3 regions of the Agrococcus versicolor genome follow, and region 1 is predicted to be linked to each of the others. Evidence: predicted binding sites of a transcription regulator. Region 1 holds the regulator's gene; each other region holds the start of a gene.

Region 1 (6,378 bases):
ACGGGCAGGATCCGGCCCGTGCGGCCTCGACCGAGGCGCCGCAGGTCTTCGCGGCCGACGGCGAGCCGTTCCTGCAGCCCGGCGACTCGGCGATGCAGCGCATCCGCATCGGCCTGCTGCAGATCCACGCCCCCGTGCGCGTCATCGCGGTCGAGGACGAGGCGACGACGCACGCCGTGATCTTCGGCACCCTCGACGGCCACCCCGAGGCGGGGGAGGAGCGCATGCTCGTCGAGCTCGCCGAGGACGAGTCGGTCTACTTCCACCTGCGGGTGCTCTCGCGCCCCGCCGCATGGTGGGCTCGGCTCGGCGGCCCCGTCACGCTGCGCATCCAGCGCCGCTACCACGCCCGCTACCTCGACGCCCTGCGCCGCATCCACGTCGAGTGACCGTGCTCGAGCAGGGCGGGCGCTGATGGGCGCGCTGCCCGACGGCGACGCCGCACCCGGCGACGGCCTCCTGCCCGCCTCCGCGGCGAGCGGCGGGGCCGACCGCGCCTTCGGCGTGTACCTGCACGTGCCGTTCTGCCGCGTGCGCTGCGGCTACTGCGACTTCAACACCTACACGTCGACCGAGCTGCGCGGTGCGCGGCAGGACGACTACGCCGACCAGGCGATCGCGGAGATCGCGCTCGCCGGCCGCGTGCTCGACGCGCTCGCCGAGCACGACCCGGCCGTGCGCCGTCCCGTGTCGACCGTGTTCGTCGGCGGCGGCACCCCCACGCTGCTGCCGCCCGGCGACCTCGCGCGCATGCTCGACGCCGTGCGCGAGACGTGGCACCTCGCCGACGACGCCGAGGTCACGACCGAGGCGAATCCCGACTCGGTCGACGCCGCCGACCTGCGCACGCTCGCGAGCGCGGGCTTCACGCGCGTGAGCGTCGGCATGCAGTCGGTCGTGCCGCACGTGCTGCGCACCCTCGATCGCACGCACGATCCCGAGCGCGTGCCGCAGGTCGTCGCCTGGGCGAGGGATGCGGGGCTCGACGCGAGCGTCGACCTCATCTACGGCACGCCCGGCGAGTCGCTCGCCGACTGGCAGCGCTCGCTCGACGCCGCGCTGTCGTACGACGTCGACCACCTGTCCGCCTATGCGCTCATCGTCGAGGACGGCACGGCGCTCGCGCGCCAGATCCGCCGCGGCGAGGTGGCGCCCGTCGACGACGACCTGCACGCGGCGATGTACGAGGCGGCCGACGCGACGCTCGCGGCCGCCGGCTACGACTGGTACGAGGTGTCGAACTGGGCGCGCGGCGGCGCCGTGTCGCGGCACAACCTCTCGTACTGGCACGGCGAGGACTGGTGGGGCGTCGGACCGGGCGCGCACAGCCACGTCGGCGGCGTGCGCTGGTGGAACGTCAAGCACCCCGCGGCGTACGCCCAGCGGCTCGCCGGTGGCGAGTCGCCCGCGCTCGCGCGCGAGGTGCTCGACGACGAGACGCGGCGCGTCGAGCGCGTCCTGCTCGAGACGCGCATCCGCGCCGGCCTGCCCATGGACGTGCTCGACGCCGACGGCGTCGCGGCGGTGCCGCAGCTGCTGGCGGACGGGCTGCTGGACGAGGAGGCCGCCCTGCGCGGCCGGATCGCTCCGAGCCTCGCAGGGCGGCTGCTGGCCGACGTCGTGGTGCGTCGGCTCACGTCGTCGACGTGACCGTCGGCGCTACTTGACGATGCGCCAGTTGAACGGGTAGCGGTACGAGCCGCCCGCGTTGACGCGCACGCCGCCGACGATGCCGAAGATGATGCCGAGCAGCGGGGCTGCCGCGACCGCGAGGTAGAGGATGCTCGCGATGCCGAACGTGATGACGGTGAGGATGCCGACGACGATCGATCCTCCGACCGAGATGATCGTCATGAGGATCTGGAAGTTCAGCGCCTCCTTCGACTCCTGCCGGACGAACGCGCTGCGGTCCTTGTACATCAGGTAGACGATGAGCGGGCCGAGCCAGCCGAGGCCGATGACCCATGCGATGCCGCCGAGGTGGCCGAACATCGCCCACTGCTTCTCGTCCTGCGGCGACATGGGCGCGCCGGCGGCGTACTGCGGCTGACCGGGGGCGCCGTACTGCGGCGCGCCGTAGGGCTGCTGACCGGGTGCGCCGTACGGAGCCTGCTGGCCGGGTGCGCCGTACGGCGGCTGCTGGCCGGGTGCGCCGTAGGGCGGCTGGCCGGGAGCCTGCTGGCCGGGAGCTCCGAAGGGCTGCTGCGGCGGGACCTGCTGCCCGGGTGCGCCGGAGGAGGGGGCGCCGGGCGCGGGGCTCGAGAAGGGCTGCGCGGGCTCGCCGGCGGCCGGTGCCGTCTGGTGCGCGCCGCCCTGCGGGGGCGCACCGAACTGCGGAGCCTGCGGCTCGTCCGGCGCCGCGGCGGGGCCGTTGGGGTCGGTCATGTCGAACCTCTCGATCAAGGTGCCGGGTGCGGCTGGGTCCATCATGGTCGCGCGAGGCTGGGAACGCACCCACCGATCGCGGTACGATTGGCACTCAGGAACGGCGAGTGCCAGACGAGGGGGGACGATGGTCACGGATCGCGGACTCCAGGTGCTGCGTGCGATCGTGCAGGACTACGTCGCCTCGAGCGAGCCGGTCGGCTCGAAGACCATCGTCGAGCGCCACTCGTTCGGCGTGAGCGCCGCGACGATCCGCGGCGACATGGCGATGCTCGAGGAGGCCGAGCTCATCGTCGCGCCGCACACGTCCTCCGGCCGCATCCCCACCGACAAGGGCTACCGCGTCTACGTCGACCGGCTGCAGGGCATGCAGCCGCTGTCCCCCGCGCAGCGCCAGGCCATCGCGCGCTTCCTCGACGAGGCCGACGACCTCGACGACGTCATGGCGCGCTCGGTGCGCCTGCTGTCGCAGCTCACGAACCAGGTCGCGCTCGCGCAGTACCCGTCGGTCGCGAAGGCGCGCGTGCGCCGCGTCGAGGTCGTGCAGCTCGCGGCGTCGCGCCTGCTCCTCGTCGTCATCCTCGACTCGGGCCGCGTCGAGCAGCGCATGGTCGACGCGGGGCAGCAGGTCGAGGGCGACGCGGCGCAGGCGATCGGCCGCGCGCTCGACGTCGCGGTCGCCGGCAAGCCCACGACCGACGCGGAGGAGTCCCTCGTCGCCGTCGTCGAGGGTGCCGACCCCGCGGTCGCCACCGCGACCGCCAGGGTCGTCGTCGCGCTCGGCGAGGCGCTCGCGCCCACCGCGGGCGACCGGCTCGTCATCGCAGGCGCCTCGCACCTCGTGCGCGGCCGTCACGACCTCTCCGGCTCCGTCACGCTCGTGCTCGAGGCGATCGAGGAGCAGGTCACGCTCCTTCGCCTCTTCGGCGAGATGGATGCCGAGGCGTCCGCCGTCGCGACCCGCATCGGGCGCGAGATGGCGGACGGGCTCGAGCAGACGTCGATCGTGACGGGCGCCTACGGCGCCGGCGGCCACGAGGCCGGTCGCGTCGGCGTGCTCGGACCGACCCGCATGGACTACGCATCGAACATGGCAGCCGTCCGCGCAGTGGCGCGGTACCTCACGCGGCTGCTCGACGACGAGGAGCGATGAGCGATCACTACGAGGTCCTGGGCGTGCCCCGCGAGGCCAGCCAGGACGACATCAAGCGTGCCTACCGCAAGCTCGCGCGGCAGCTGCACCCCGACGTGAACCCGTCGAGCGACGCGGCCGAGCGCTTCAAGGACGTGACGCACGCCTACGACGTGCTGTCGGATGCGCAGTCGCGCGCCGACTACGACCGCGGGCCGCAGACGGCGGGCTTCGGGCTCGGCGACATCTTCGAGCAGTTCTTCAACGGCGGCGGCGGCCGCCAGCAGGGCCCCAGGCCGCGCCGGCGGCCCGGCCAGGACTCGCTGCTGCGCATCGACCTCGACCTGCACGACGTCGTCTTCGGCGTGCACCGCGACCTGCGCGTGCAGACCGCCGTGCTGTGCGAGACGTGCGAGGGCCGCTGCGCGGCACCGGGCACGCGCGAGGAGACGTGCGACATCTGCCAGGGCTCCGGGCACGTGCAGCGCCAGGTGCGCTCGCTGCTCGGCAACGTCGTCACGAGCCAGCCGTGCGGCTCGTGCCAAGGCCACGGCACCGTCATCCCCTACCCGTGCCCGACGTGCGCCGGCCACGGCCGCGTCCGCGCCGAGCGCACGATCCCCGTCGACATCCCCGCGGGCGTCGACACGGGCCTGCGCATCCAGCTGCCCGGCCAGGGCGAGGTCGGCGAGGCCGGCGGCGACCCCGGCACGCTCTTCCTCGAGGTGCACGTCACGCACCACGACGTCTTCAGCCGCGACGGCGACGACCTGCTCGGCACCGTCGAGGTCTCGATGGTCGACGCCGCGCTCGGTGCCCACGCGACGATCGAGTCGATCGACGGCCCGGTGACGATCGACATCGAGGCCGGCACGCAGAGCGCCGACGTCGTGACGGTCGCCGGACGCGGCGTGGGCAGGCTGCGCGGCGCGGGCCGCGGCGACCTGCGCCTCGGCGTGCAGGTCGTGACGCCCTCGCGCCTCGATCGCAAGTCGGTCGACCTGCTCGAGCAGCTGCGCGATCGCATGAAGCCGCCGGCGCCGCGCATGGCGCAGTTCCAGCAGGGCCTCTTCTCGAAGCTCCGGGATCGGTTCCTGCGGTTCTGATGGCGCACTGCTACTACGTCGAGGCGCTCGACGTCGCCGTGGGGGACCGCGTGGTGCTCGGCGCGGACGACGCCAGGCACGCCGCGACCGTCAGCCGCGCCCGCGTCGGCGAGCACGTGCTCGTCGCCGACGGACGCGGCACCGTCTGCGAGGCCGTCTTCGCCGAGGTGCGGCCCGAGGTCGCGCTCGAGGTGCGCGCCATCCGGCACGACCCCGTGCCGACGCCGCGGATCGGGCTCGCGCAGGCGCTCGCGAAGGGCGATCGCGCCGAGCTGGCGATCCAGGCGGCGACCGAGCTCGGCGTCGACGTCGTCGTGCCGTGGCAGGCGCAGCGCTCGATCGTGACGTGGCGCGGCGAACGGGCCGCGAAGTCCCTCGCCCGGTGGCGCACGATCGTGCGCGAGGCGGGCAAGCAGTCGCTGCGCGCCCACGTGCCCGAGGTCGTCGAGGCCATCGACACGCGGTCGCTCGCAGCCCTCGCCGATCGCTGGCGCCTCGTCGTGCTCGAGCCGACCGCGACCGCGTCGCTCGCGTCCCTCGAGCCGGACGGCCGCGACGTGCTGCTCGTCGTCGGGCCCGAGGGCGGCATCGCCCCCGACGAGCTCGACGCGCTCGGCGGCGAGCACGTGCGGATGGGACAGCACGTCGTGCGCACCTCGACGGCGGGGCCCGCGGCGATCGCGGCCCTCGCGTCGCGGTGGCGCTGGTGACCGCCGAGTACGCTGGAGCCATGGCAGAGCAGACCATCTTCGAGCGCATCGTCGCGCGTGAGATCCCCGCCGAGATCGTGCTCGAGGACGACGAGCTCATCGCGTTCACCGACATCGCCCCCAAGGCCGAGATGCACGTGCTCGTCGTGCCGAAGACCTCGGCCTACCGCGACGTCGTCGAGCTCGCCGCCGGCGACCCCGACCTCCTGGCCTCGATGGTGCGCGCCGCGCGCGCCATCGCGCTCGAACGTGCGGCCGGCGACTTCCGGCTCATCTTCAACTCCGGCGCCTCCGCCGGCCAGACCGTGTTCCACGTCCACGCCCACGTCCTCGCGGGCGCCGATCTCACCGAGGAGTCCCTTGCCTGACGGACATGCGGAGATCCAGGTCGACGGCATCCAGATGGTGCGGCTGCTCGGCCCCCAGGATCGCCTGCTGACCCGGCTCGAGCGCGAGTACCCCGACGTCACCGTCGCCGTGCGCGGCAACCAGGTCACGTTCGACGGCGACGCCGAGCAGGTCGACCAGGCCGAGCGGCTCGTGCGCGAGCTCGCCGACCTCGTCTCGCGCGGCGCCGACCTCGGCCAGACCGAGGTGGGCGAGGGCGCGCGCCTGCTGCGCGAGGACTCGCCCGTGACGCTCGCCGACGTCGCGGGCGACGCGATCCTCAGCACGGGTCGCAAGAGCATCCGCGCGAAGACCGAGGGTCAGCGCGCGTACGTCGACGCGATCGGCGAGCACACGATCGTCTTCGGCATCGGCCCCGCCGGCACCGGCAAGACGTACCTGGCGATGGCGAAGGCCGTGCAGGCGCTCCAGCGTCGCGAGGTGCAGCGCATCATCCTCACGCGCCCCGCCGTCGAGGCCGGCGAGCGCCTCGGCTTCCTGCCGGGCACGCTCACCGACAAGATCGACCCCTACCTGCGGCCGCTGTACGACGCGCTCAACGAGATGATGGATCCCGAGCTCGTGCCGAAGCTGCTCGCGACGGGCGTCGTCGAGGTCGCGCCGCTCGCCTACATGCGCGGTCGCACGCTCAACGACG
Region 2 (6,378 bases), on a different contig from region 1:
CTTCGTGACGACCGTGACCACAGCCTGCCAGGCAGGCGAGGATCCCAGGAGGGACCATGAGCGACCAGTTCCCGCAGCAGGGCGACGAGCGACGCTTCGCGCCGTCGGAGACCCCCGAGCAGCAGCCCGCGACCGACCCGAGCTTCGGCCAGCAGTCGCAGCAGCCCGAGCAGGGCCAGTCGTGGAGCGCCTCGAGCGACTCGTCGGCCGGCTCGTGGGGCCAGGCCGCCGCGCAGCAGCCCGAGCAGCCCGCGACCCCGTCCTACGGCCAGCAGGCGACGCCGTCGTACGGCCAGCAGTCCGAGACGCCCGCATACGGCCAGCAGGCCGAGCAGACGCCGTCGTACGGACAGCAGCAGCCCGAGACGCCCTCCTACGGCCAGCAGCCCGCATCGACCCCGTCGTACGGCCAGCAGCCCGAGACCCCGTCGTACGGCCAGCAGTCCGAGACCCCGTCGTACGGCCAGCAGTCCGAGACCCCGTCGTACGGCCAGCAGCAGCAGTCGTACGGCCAGTCGACGCCCGCTCCGTCGTACGGGCAGCAGACCCCGGCCTACGGCCAGCAGTCGTCGGCGCCCGCCTACGGCCAGCAGCAGCAGGACGGGTCGTACGGCCAGCAGGCCGCCTACGGCCAGCCCGGCTACCAGCAGCCGCAGTACGGCCAGCAGCAGACCGGCTACGCCGCCTACGGCCAGCAGCAGTTCGGACAGCCCGAGAAGGCACCGCGCGGCAAGCTCACGGGCCTCACGATCACGGCGATCGTGCTCGGTGCGCTCGGCTTCGTGCTGTCGTGGTCCGGCCTCGGCCTCCTGCCCGCCGTCGGCGCGATCGTCACGGGCCTCATGAGCATGCGCCGCGCGCCCCAGAACAAGCCGTGGGGCCTCATCGCGATGCTCGCGGGCGTGCTCGGCACCCTCATCACGCTCATCGTCATCATCATCTACGTCGTCGTGTGGGGTCAGTACTTCGCAGCGGGCGGCTCGTTCTGAGCCATCCCCGCCGATCGCACGAACGCCCCGCCTGCTCGGCGGGGCGTTCTGCGTGACGGGGAGGCGCCTCAGGCGCGCTCGGCGAGGATCGCCCGGTGGCGGCCGCCCAGGCGCGTCGCGACGAGCGTCGCCGAGCGGTCGCCCTGCAGGCGCAGGCGCCTGCGCAGGCGATCGGGGTCGACGTCGGCGCCGCGCTTCTTGATCTCGAGCGTGCCGATGCCCCGCTCGCGCAGCTCGCGCTGGATCGTGCGCTCGTCGAGGGGGAGCGTCGCGAGCACGCGGAACCGCTGCGTGAACGGGCTCGTCGCGTCGGCGTCGGTCGTGAGGTACGCGATGCGCTCGCTCACGGCCCCCGCTGCGATGCGCTCCGCGATCGAGCCGATGAGGCGCGCGCGGATGACGGATCCCGCGGGCTCGTGCAGCCAGGCGCCGAGCTCCCGCACCGGCACGTCGTCGGCGTCGGGCGTCCCCGCCACCTCGTGCGCGCCGGCCGCGTCGAGCACGAGCGCCGAGGTCGACACGCCGACGCGGGCGAGCCCGCCCGTCCACACGACGGCCTCGACCGTCTCGCCGTCGACGGTGACCCACTGCGCCTCGCTGCCGGCCGGGATCAGGTCGCGGTCGATCGCCGGGGCGACCTTGATGCCCATGGGGCGCTCGTGGGCGAGCGAGAGCAGCCACGGCAGCGGCGGCGACCATGCCTCGACCGGCAGCCTGCGGCCCGTGGCGTCGCGCCGTGCCGGGTCTGCCCAGACGGCGTCGACGCCCGCGAGGTCCACGTCCTCGGCGCGGGCGTGGGAGACGGATGCCTCGGGCAGCGGGGCGAGGTTGAAGCCCGCGACCGCGGCGGTGACCTCGTCGGCGTCGACGGCTCGCACGACGCAGCCGGCACCCGCGAGCGCCATCGCGTCGCCGCCGATGCCGCAGCCGAGGTCGGCGACGGCGCGCATGCCCGCGTCGCGCATCCGGCCGGCGTGCACGGCGGCGACGCGCAGCCGCGTCGCCTGCTCGAGACCCGCCTCCGTGAAGAGCATCGCCGCGGCGAAGTCGCCGAACTTGGCGTGCGCGCGCCGGCGCAGCCGGGCCTGCGTCAGCACGGCGGCGACGAGCGCCGGGTCGTGCCCGCGGCGACGCAGCGTCGCCACCGCCTGCACGGCGCCACCGAGGTCGTCGAGGCTCGCCGACGCCTCGTCGAGGAGGGCGAGGCCCTCGCGCGAGAGCAGCATGCGCAAGCCGACGGCGTCCATGTCCCCATCCAAGCAGCAGCGACGCTGGCACTCATGTTGACCGAGTGCCAGCGCCTCGCGTACAGTCGACCTGGCACTCGACGACGTCGATTGCCAGCAGACTGTCGACTCAGGAAAGAGGCAACCGTGTCGGTCTCCATCAAGCCGCTCGAGGACCGCATCGTCATCCGCCAGGTCGAGGCGGAGACGACGACTGCCAGCGGGCTCGTCATCCCCGACACCGCCAAGGAGAAGCCCCAGGAGGGCGAGGTCGTGGCGGTCGGACCGGGTCGCATCGACGACAACGGCAACCGCGTGCCCGTCGACGTCGCCGAGGGCGACCGCGTGCTCTACTCGAAGTACGGCGGCACCGAGGTGAAGTTCGGCGGCGACGAGTTCCTCGTGCTGTCCGCGCGCGACGTGCTCGCCGTGGTCGTGCGCTGACGCGCACCGATCCACCACCGCCGAAGGCGGCGCCCGGGATGGGCGCCGCCGTCGGCGTCGTTCCAGGAGGCATGATGCGCGAGTCGTCCCGCGGGCTGCTGCTCGCCGTCGGCGCCTACCTCGTGTGGGGCGTCATGCCGATGTACGTCGTCCTCATGGAGGGCATCGGCGCCATCGAGCTCATCGGCTGGCGCATCCTCGCCTCGCTCGTCGTCGCGGCGATCATCGTCACGGTCGTGCGCGGCTGGTCCCGCATCCGCGCGGTGCTGCGCGATCGGCGCAGCATGCTGTTCCTCTGCCTCTCCGGCGTCGCGATCCTCGCGAACTGGACGGTCTTCGCGTACGCGGTGCTCAGCCAGCACATCGTCGAGACGAGCCTCGGCTACTTCCTCAACCCGATCCTGTCGGTCGTGCTCGCCGTCGTGGTGCTCCGCGAGCGCCTGCGCCCCGCGCAGTGGGTCGCGGTCGGCATCAGCTCGGTCGCGGTCGTCGTGCTCGTCGTGGGCTACGGCACGTTCCCGTGGATCGCGCTCGTGCTCGCGGTGTCGTTCGGCACGTACGGGCTGCTGAAGAAGCAGGTCGGCGCCAAGGTCGACGCCATCACGGGCTTCACGATCGAGACCGCGGCGACGCTGCCCATCTCGATGGCGATGCTCGTCGGGTCGATCGTCATCGTCGGTCCGACCATCCTCGAGGTCTCGCCCGGGCAGCAGTGGGCGGTCCTCGGCTTCGGCGTCGTCACGGCGCTGCCCCTCATGCTGTTCTCCGCGGCGGCGCGACGCGTCTCGCTCGCGACGCTCGGCTTCACGCAGTACATCGCCCCGTCGATGAGCCTCGCGTTCGGCGTGCTCGTCATGGGCGAGCCCATGCCGCTCGAGCGGCTCGTCGGCTTCGCCATCGTGTGGCTCGCGCTCGCGGTGCTCATGGTCGACCTCGTCGTCGCCGAGCGGTCGAGGCGCCGCGCGCTCGCCGTGCCGCTGCCCGCTCCCTGAGCGGCTGCGCCCCGCTCGACGACCGTGACCGTACCGGGATCAGACCGTTACAAGAACGTCACGCAACTGAGGGTTTCTCGGACCTTCCCGCGTCTATCGTTGCCTCAACCCCGGCACGGTCGGGGGCATCACCCTTGACTCAAGGAGCACCATGAAGGCATTCCTTCGACCGCGTTCGCGCCGGAACGCGCTGCTCGCAGCGAGCGCCATCGGCGTCCTCGCGATGGCCGCATGCTCGTCGGGCGGCGGCGGCGACGCCGGCGGCGGCGATGGAGGCGGCGACGGCGGCCCCGAGTCGACGCTCTACGTCGGCACGATCCTGCCCCAGACCGGCAACCTCGAGTACCTCGGCCCGCCCGAGTTCGCAGGCGTCGACCTCGCAGCGGCCGACCTCGAGGAGGCGGGCTACGAGTTCGCCGTCGAGGTCGACCACAAGGACTCCGGCGACACCACGACCGACATCGCGATCCAGTCGGCGGGTGAGCTCGTCGACGCCGGCGCGGACGTCGTCATCGGCGCAGCATCCTCGGGCGTGTCCTTCACGTTCGTCGACCAGCTGATCGACGCGAACATCGTGCAGATCTCGCCGGCCAACACGTCGCCCGACTTCTCGGACTACGACGACGACGGCATCTACTGGCGCACCGCCCCCTCCGACGTGCTGCAGGGCCGCGTGCTCGGCAACCTGATGGTGAACAACGGCGCCACGAACGTCGGCTTCATCTACGTCAACGACCCCTACGGCATCGGCCTGGCCGAGAACGCCACGCTCGCCATCGAGGCAGCCGGCGGCGCCGTCGTGGCATCCGAGGCCTACAACCCCGGTGACACGAACTTCTCGTCGCAGGTCGCGTCGATCATCGCCTCGGGCGCCGACGCGGTCGGCCTCCTCGCGTTCGTCGAGACCGAGAACATCGTCCCCGAGCTGATCTCGACGCAGGGCTACCCGGCGAGCCAGGTCTACTTCGTCGACGGCAACCTCTCGAACACGTACGAGTTCCCCGAGGGCACCCTCGAGGGTGCGCAGGGCACGCTGCCCGGCAACCCGGCCGACACCGACTTCCAGGACCGCCTGGCAGAGGTGAACCCGGACCTCGAGGACTTCTCCTACGCACCCGAGTCGTACGACGCGGTCATCCTCGCAGCGCTCGCCGCCGCGCAGGGCGGCTCGGCGGACGCCGACACCATCAAGGACAACCTGCAGTCGGTGTCCGAGGGTGGCACGAAGTGCACCGACGTGGCCGAGTGCCTCCAGCTCATCGAGGACGGTGAGGACATCGACTACGACGGCGTCTCCGGCCCGATCGAGTTCGACGAGAACGGCGACCCGACCGAGGCGTTCATCGGCATCTACACCTACGGTGCAGACAACCGCTACACGCTGACGACGACCGAGGCCGGCTCGCTCACCGAGTAGCCAGCACTCCGCACCACCGCATCACAGCACCGCATCACGAAGGGGCCCCGGGAGATCGGGGCCCCTTCGCTGTGCGTGGGGAGCGCCCGCCGCCGCGCCCGAGCGCCCAGACCGGTCACGTCCCGCGTCGACCGGTCACGTCTCGCGCCGACTGGTCACGTCGTGCGTCGACTGGTCACGTCGTGCGTCGACTGGTCACAGTTGCACCCACGGTGGTCACGGTTGCACCGACGGTGGTCACGGTTGCACCCAGGGTGGTCACGGTTGCACCGACGGTGGTCGCTGTTGCACCTCGGAGGGGCCATGCGAGGTGCAACAGCGACCACCGTGGGTCGGAAGGCGACCAGGAGGCTGCACGTGCCCTGCAGCCTGTGCGCGCCTCCTGGGGGCCGCCCACGTGGTGTCGGATGCCCGTGCGCGGAGATGCGACCGTCGTCCTGGGCCGAGTGGTCGCATCCTGCGTCGATCGGTCATGATCGCACCGGCGGTGGACGCCATGACACGCACGGTGGTCACGATCGCACCGACGGTGGTCACGGTTGCACCTCGAAGAGGCCCTCCGAGGTGCAACCGTGACCAGTGTGCGTGCATCGCCGGCCGACCACGCAGCGACGGCGGGCAGCCCCGTGGGGCCACCCGCCGTCGATGCGTCGCCGCTGGGGCTGCTAGCGCTCCTCGGAGGGGCGCACGTCGGCATCCGTCGCAGGAGCCGCAGCACCGGGGGTCGAGCCCGCAGCATCCGTCTGCACGGGGCTCGCGGGCGCAGCCGGGACCTGGTCGTGGGAGGCGGTCTTCGCCTTCTCCTCGACGTCGGTCGCGAGCGTGCCGAGGTAGAGCTCGACGACCTTGGGGTCGTTGAGCATCGAGCGACCCGAGCCCGTGTACGCGTCCTTGCCCTGGTCGAGCACGTAGGCGCGGTGGGCGATCTGCAGGCAACGGCGCGCGTTCTGCTCGACCATGACGATCGTGACGCCGTGCTTGTTGATCTCCGCGACGCGCAGGAACGTCTCGTCCTGGCGCACGGGGGAGAGGCCGGCGCTCGGCTCGTCGAGCAGCAGCACCGACGGGTCCATCATGAGCGCACGGCCCATCGCGACCATCTGGCGCTCGCCGCCGGAGAGGCTGCCTGCACGCTGCTTGCGACGCTTCGCGAGCTCGGGGAAGAGGCCTGCGACGAACTCGAAGCGCTCCTTGAACCGACGCGGCTCCTGGAAGAGCCCCATCTCGAGGTTCTCCTCGATCGTCAGCGACGGGAACACGTTGTTGTTCTGCGGCACCATGCCGACGCCCTTGGACACGAGGCGGTCGGC
Region 3 (6,378 bases), on a different contig from region 1:
GCGGCGTCGTCCATCGTCGGATCGTCGAGGAACGACGCGAGGACGAGCGCGTCGGCGCGACGGATGGCGTCGACGATGCGCTCGCGGTGGCCCTCGTCCTGGGCGACGCCCCAGCGCGGTGCGAGGACATCCGACAGCGCGCCCGCGAGCGCCTCGACGGCCACGGTCCGGTCGCCGCGGGCCTCGGGCCGCAGCCACTGCCACGTGCGCACCGCCTGGTAGGCGGGCACGGTGCGGTGCACGCGGAGCGTCGCGTCGAGCAGGGCGCGCACGTCGGACTCGAGGCTGCCGTGCGGCGTGGACGCCGCCTCGACGAGCATCCGGTGCGCGAGCGCCGTGTGCCGATCGAAGAGCGCACGCACCAGCGCGTCGCGATCGGCATGGTGCCGGTACGCCGTGCCGACCGAGACGCCGGCGCGCACGGCGACGTCGGTCATCGTGATGCGGTCGATGCCGCGCTCGTCGATGAGGGCGGCCGCGGCGTCGAGCAGGCGCAGCGAGGTCGTGGATGGCGGCGCGGCCTCGGGTGGCGCGAACGCGTCGGACGCTGCCATCGCCACCTCTCGTCCCGCGTCGTCGGCGACGTCCGCGGATGGCGAGCCTAGCCAGCGTCGCGCGTCGCGCGCGGCATGCGCGCGCCCGGGGCGGCCACTGGACGCCGGGTGGCTGACGGCCGTCCGCTCGGGGTCAGTCGGCGAGCGCGGCGAGGATCGCGGCGACGAGCATCGTCTCGGTCGCGGCGAGCAGCTCGACCGCGGACGCGTCGTCGAGGTCGGGCTCGTCGAGGAACGCCGCGAGCACGAGGGCATCGGCGCGGCGCACGGCGGTCGCGATGCGAGCGCTGCGCGCGTCGTCGAGCGCGAGGCCGTAGCGGGGTCCGAGGACCGACAGCAGGTCGTGCGCCGAGAGGTCGACGGCGATCGTGCGGTGGCCGTGGGCATCGTGGCGCAGCCACTGCCACGTGCGCACCGCCTGGTAGGCGGGCAGCGTGCGGTGCTCGTGCAGGTAGGCGGCGAGCAGCGCGCGCACGTCGGCCTCGAGCGTGCCCTGCGACGTGGCCGCGGCGGCGATGAGCGCGTGGCGGACGTGGGCGACGCTGCGCTCGTAGAGGGCGCGGATGAGGGCGTCGCGGTCCTCGAAGTACCGGTAGACCGTGCCCACGGACGTCCCGGCGCGGATGCCGACGTCGGTCGTCGACAGGCGATCGATGCCGCGCTCCGCGATGATGGCGGCCGCAGCGTCGAGCAGCCGATTCGCCGTGTCCGCCGCCTGACCCGTGCTCGGCTCCCGGCGCATGGCTGCGGCGCCGGGCTCGGCCTCGGTGGCGTCCATGGCGGTCTCCTGTCGTGCGATGCGCAGACTCGTGAGCCTAGCCACGCCGGCAGGGCATCCGCCTAGTCGTCGAGCGCGGCCACGTCACCCGCGTCGACCGCCGCGGGCTCGCGGTCGTCGCCCACCGAGGCGATCGACGACTCGCCGGAGCCGCCGGCGCGCAGGCCCGCCTCCTCGAGCGCTCGCTCGAGCTCGGCCTCGAAGGCGGCGTCGGGGGCGGGCGGCCGCACGCCCTCGTGCATCGTCATGGCACGACCGTACGACGCCGCGCCGTGCAGGGGAAGAGGGCATGGGTGCACGCGACGGGGCCGGGCGGCACGTGCCGCCCGGCCCCGTCGCGATGCCGCGTCAGCGGCCGTGGTTGATGAGCCCCAGCCATCGGCCGAACGTCGGCTCGAGCTCGTCGTCCTCGAGCGTCGTGGGGGTCCGGTGCTCACGCATCGCTGCCCACCTCCACGGCATCCTGCGCCTCCTGCGTCGACGTGCCGCCCTGCGCCAGCGCGCGGTCGGAGCCTGCGTGCTCCACGGCGATCTTGCGCGGCTTCGAGCGCTCGGCCACCGGGATCGTCAGCGTGAGCACGCCGTGCTCGTACGACGCATGGATGGCGTCGAGGTCGAGATCCGAGCCGAGGCTCAGCTGGCGCGTGAACCGGCCGGCCGGGCGCTCCTGGGCGAGCCAGTGCGCACCCTCGGCGGCGCCGAGCGTGCGCTCGGCCTGGATGGTGAGCGTCGTCGCGTCGACGTCGAGGTCGATGGATCCCGGGTCGACGCCCGGCAGGTCGACGTGCACGACGTAGTGCTCGTCGACGCGGTAGAGATCCATCGGCATCCAGCTCGCGCTGCGCTGGGTGCCTCCGCTGGTCAGCAGGCGTGCGGCCATGCGATCCATCTCGCGGAACGGGTCGAAGGTCAGAGCCATGACAACCACCTCCTTCGAGCAAGCGGCTCGCTGCCCTGTGCGGCGAGCCAGGTGTCGTGGCGATCGCCCTCGGGCCGTGCCCGAGAGGCGACTCGATTCTGGCACTCTCACCATGAGAGTGCCAATTGTCGCGCCTGCGAGATCGCTGAGAGGAGCGGCCCTCTCACGATGCGAGAGCGCCGCTGGCGCGTCGAGGGGGCTGCGGGCATGCTCGTCGCACCGCGTCGGCCCCTGGGCCGACCTCGACGAGGAGGTACGCAGTGAAGGCTGTCCGACTGCACGAGTACGGCACGGATCCGAGCATCGACGACGTGCCGGAGCCCACGATCTCCGGCCCCTGGGACGTCATCGTCGACGTCGGGGCCGCGGGTCTGTGCCGCACCGACCTGCACATCATCGAGGGGCAGTGGGATCCGATCCAGCACCCGAGCCTGCCGTACATCCTCGGGCACGAGAACGCCGGCACCGTGCGCGAGGTCGGCAGCGCCGTGTCGAACGTCGCGGTGGGCGACACGGTCATCATGCATCCGCTCACGAGCTGCGGCCTGTGCCCCGCGTGCCGCGTCGGCCAGGACTCGCACTGCGAGCACGCGAGCTTCCCCGGGATCAACGCCGACGGCGGCATGGCGCAGCAGCTGCGCACGAACGCACGCGCGGTCGTGCGGCTCGATGCAGGGGTCGACCCGAAGGACGTCGCGGCGCTCGCCGACGCCGGGCTCACCGCCTACCACGCGGTCCGCAAGGCGGCGCCGCTGCTCTTCCCCGGCTCGCACGCCGTCGTCGTCGGCGCGGGCGGCCTCGGCCACATCGGCATCCAGACGCTCGCGGCGATCACGAGCGCCGAGATCACGGTCGTGGATCGCAGCGAGCAGGCGCTCGAGCTCGCGGCGCAGCTGGGCGCCCACCACACCGTCCTGTCGACGGACGACGACGACGCCGTCGCGAAGCAGGTGCTCGACATCACCGGCGGCGGCGCGCACATCCTCTTCGACTACGTCGGCGAGCGCGGTGCCGAGCTGCTCGCGACGCGGCTGCTGCGCAACCGGGGCTCGCACTACGTCATCGGCTACGGCGGCGAGGTGCGCATCCCGACGATCGAGATCATCTCGCGCGAGATCAACGTCATCGGCAACCTCGTCGGCACGTACAACGACCTCGTCGAGCTCATGACGCTCACCGCCCAGGGCCGCGTGCAGCTGCACACCGCCGTGTACCCGCTGGACGCGGTGCACGACGCGATCCACGACCTCGAGGCGGGCAGGCTCATCGGGCGCGGCATCCTCGTGCCGTAGGCCGCGGCCCGGTCCCGGCCGCTCGCCGCTCGCCGCCGGCGAGCGGCCGGGGCCATCACGCCGCCGAGCCGCGCAGCCGGTAGTGCCTGCTCACGTCGCTCGCCGCGTCGCGCAGCAGTCGCTCGATGCAGTGCTCGCGCTGCGCGTCGACCGTCTCCGAGGGGGCGCTGATCGCGACGGCGCCGACGACGGCGCCCGCGGCGTCGCGCACGCCGACGGCGGCGCACGTCATGCCGGGCACGAACTCCTCCCGCTCCCATGCGATGCCGCGCCGCGACACGGTCGCGAGGTGCGCGTCGAGCTGCTCGCGCGTGCCCATCGTCGCGTGGGTCATCCGCTGCATCCCGTGCACCTCGAGGTACTCGTCGACCGCCTCGGGCGCCATCGCCGCGAGCATGATCTTGCCGAACGCCGTCGCGTGCGCCGCCTCGTGGAAGCCGAAGGCCAGCGGCGTGAGCCGCGGGTGGTCGGAGCAGTCGACGACGTGGGCGACGACCACGTCGGCGCCGCGGTAGACCGCGAGGTACGCCGCCGCCGAGGCCTGCTCGTGGAGTCGGGCCACCTCGCCGCGCACGGGGGCCGGCACGCCCACCTGCCGGTGCAGCGCGGCACCCAGCCGGTCGAACGCGTAGCCGAGCTCGAAGCGGCGCTCGCCGCGCATGTGCACGAGGTAGTCGGCCTGCACGAGCGCCTGCAGGAGCCGGTAGACGGTGGGCAGCGGATAGCCGAGGGCCTGCGACACCTCGCGGGCGGTCGCGCCACCGCGTCCGGCGACGACCTCGAGGATCGCGAGGGTGCGTGCGACGGTCTGCACGCCGGCGTCGCGCGCCGCCGGTGCGGCACCGCTGCGATCGACGTCGTCATCTGCCATGGTCCGATCATGGCGCGACGGCGCACGACACGCGGAAGACTTGAGTCGTTCACGATGATGCGACAGTGTGGGGACATGGACCTCGTCGCGACCGCCCCCGCAGCGGGTTCCGGTGCGCTCGAACGACGCGTGGCGCACGAGGGCATGCTGCGCACGCGCGGGCTGCGCGTCACGCGCGGTCGCCTCGCGGTGCTCGACGTCCTCGCGGCGCAGCCCCACGCCGACGCCGACGCCATCCACCGCGCCATGGCTTCCGCCGAGCCCAGCATCTCGCTGCAGTCCGTGCACAACGTGCTCGCCGCCCTCCACGAGGCCGGCGTGCTGCGACGCTTCCAGCCCGCGCGCTCGGCCGCCCGGTACGAGCTGCGCGTCGACGACAACCACCACCACGCGGTGTGCTCGCGCTGCGGCCGCGTCGAGGACGTCGACTGCGTCACCGGCGAGGCCCCCTGCCTCCATGCGCCCGCACCCGCGGGATTCGCGGTCATGCAGGCCGAGGTGACGTTCTGGGGGCTGTGCGCCGCGTGCGCCGCGACCGAGCGCTGACGGCCGCTCGCCGTCCGTCGACCCCGGCGGGCGAGCATCGCCGTCCCCTCCGAACCGACCGACCCATCCCCACGAGGAAGCAGGCAGCATCATGACCCATCGGACCACCACCAACTCCGGAGCCCCGGTCGCGAGCGACCAGCACTCCCAGTCCGTCGGCGCCGACGGCGCCATCGCGCTCACCGATCACTACCTCGTCGAGAAGCTCGCGCAGTTCAACCGCGAGCGCGTGCCCGAGCGCGTCGTGCACGCCAAGGGTGGCGGCGCGTTCGGCACCTTCACCGTCACGAACGACGTGTCCGCGTACACGCGCGCCGCGGTGTTCCAGTCCGGCACCGAGACCGAGATGCTCGCGCGCTTCTCGTCCGTCGCCGGCGAGCAGGGCAGCCCCGACACGTGGCGCGACCCCCGCGGCTTCGCGCTGAAGTTCTACACGACCGAGGGCAACTACGACCTCGTCGGCAACAACACGCCCGTCTTCTTCATCAAGGACGGCATCAAGTTCCCCGACTTCATCCGCTCGCAGAAGCGCCTGCCGGGCAGCAACCTCCGCGACCACGACATGCAGTGGGACTTCTGGACCCTGCAGCCCGAGTCGGCCCACCAGGTCACCTGGCTCATGGGCGACCGCGGCCTCCCCGCGTCGTGGCGCCACATGGACGGCTTCGGGTCGCACACCTACCAGTGGATCAACGCCGCCGGCGAGCGCTTCTGGGTGAAGTACCACTTCGAGACGGATCAGGGCAACGACTTCATGCCCCAGGAGCAGGCCGACCAGCTCGCCGGCTCGGACGCCGACTACTACATCCGCGACCTCTACGAGGCCATCGACGGTGGCGACACCCCGTCGTGGACCCTGCACGTGCAGGTCATGCCGTACGAGGACGCCGCGACGTACCGCTTCAACCCGTTCGACCTCACGAAGGTGTGGCCCAAGAGCGACTACCCGCTCGTCGAGGTCGGCCGCATGGAGCTGAACCGCAACCCGCAGAACTACTTCGCCGAGATCGAGCAGGCGACGTTCGCCCCGTCGAACTTCGTGCCTGGCATCGCTGCCAGCCCCGACAAGATGCTGCAGGCGCGCATCTTCTCCTACGCGGACGCCCACCGATACCGCGTCGGCACGAACCACGCCGAGCTGCCCGTCAACCGCCCGCACGCGGCGGACGTCGAGTCGTACTCGAAGGACGGCGCGCTGCGGCACGGCTTCCGCTCGCCCGCGCAGCCGGTCTACGCGCCCAACTCGTTCGGCGGCCCGCACGCCGACCCCGAGGCGCACGGCGACGACCGCGGCTGGCAGTCGGACGGCGAGCTCATCCGCTCGGCCGCGACGCTGCACCCTGAGGACGACGACTTCGGCCAGGCGGGCACGCTCGTGCGCGACGTGCTCGAAGACGCCGCGCGCGAGCGACTCGTCG

Evidence for each region. Region 1 encodes HrcA, which represses chaperone genes, less so after heat shock. Its sites were predicted from a motif close to TTNGCACTCGNNNNNNNCGAGTGCNAA; they were not measured.
Region 2: a site for HrcA is predicted at 2,261-2,287, ahead of groES (co-chaperone GroES). Genes of this name have one in related genera too.
Region 3: a site for HrcA is predicted at 2,350-2,376, ahead of ABD249_RS00400 (Hsp20/alpha crystallin family protein). Genes of this name have one in related genera too.

What each region holds. Positions count from the first base shown of each region.
Region 1 covers NZ_BAAAQT010000006.1:755,179-761,556, forward strand. Annotated here, with positions in the region: gene ABD249_RS11955 (DUF1990 domain-containing protein) at 1-389, shown strand, start outside; gene hemW (radical SAM family heme chaperone HemW) at 412-1,650, shown strand; gene ABD249_RS11965 (DUF4870 domain-containing protein) at 1,660-2,385, opposite strand; gene hrcA (heat-inducible transcriptional repressor HrcA) at 2,513-3,538, shown strand; gene ABD249_RS11975 (DnaJ C-terminal domain-containing protein) at 3,535-4,623, shown strand; gene ABD249_RS11980 (16S rRNA (uracil(1498)-N(3))-methyltransferase) at 4,623-5,333, shown strand; gene ABD249_RS11985 (HIT domain-containing protein) at 5,354-5,701, shown strand; gene ABD249_RS11990 (PhoH family protein) at 5,736-6,378, shown strand, end outside.
Region 2 covers NZ_BAAAQT010000004.1:77,705-84,082, forward strand. Annotated here, with positions in the region: gene ABD249_RS02715 (hypothetical protein) at 57-989, shown strand; gene ABD249_RS02720 (class I SAM-dependent methyltransferase) at 1,058-2,236, opposite strand; gene groES (co-chaperone GroES) at 2,363-2,659, shown strand; gene rarD (EamA family transporter RarD) at 2,734-3,651, shown strand; gene ABD249_RS02735 (ABC transporter substrate-binding protein) at 3,803-5,068, shown strand; partial or broken gene ABD249_RS02740 (ABC transporter ATP-binding protein) at 5,875-6,378, opposite strand, start outside.
Region 3 covers NZ_BAAAQT010000001.1:68,589-74,966, forward strand. Annotated here, with positions in the region: gene ABD249_RS00385 (TetR/AcrR family transcriptional regulator) at 1-554, opposite strand, end outside; gene ABD249_RS00390 (TetR/AcrR family transcriptional regulator) at 688-1,332, opposite strand; gene ABD249_RS00395 (hypothetical protein) at 1,395-1,580, opposite strand; gene ABD249_RS00400 (Hsp20/alpha crystallin family protein) at 1,766-2,251, opposite strand; gene ABD249_RS00405 (NAD(P)-dependent alcohol dehydrogenase) at 2,512-3,543, shown strand; gene ABD249_RS00410 (IclR family transcriptional regulator) at 3,599-4,414, opposite strand; gene ABD249_RS00415 (Fur family transcriptional regulator) at 4,559-4,960, shown strand; gene ABD249_RS00420 (catalase) at 5,052-6,378, shown strand, end outside.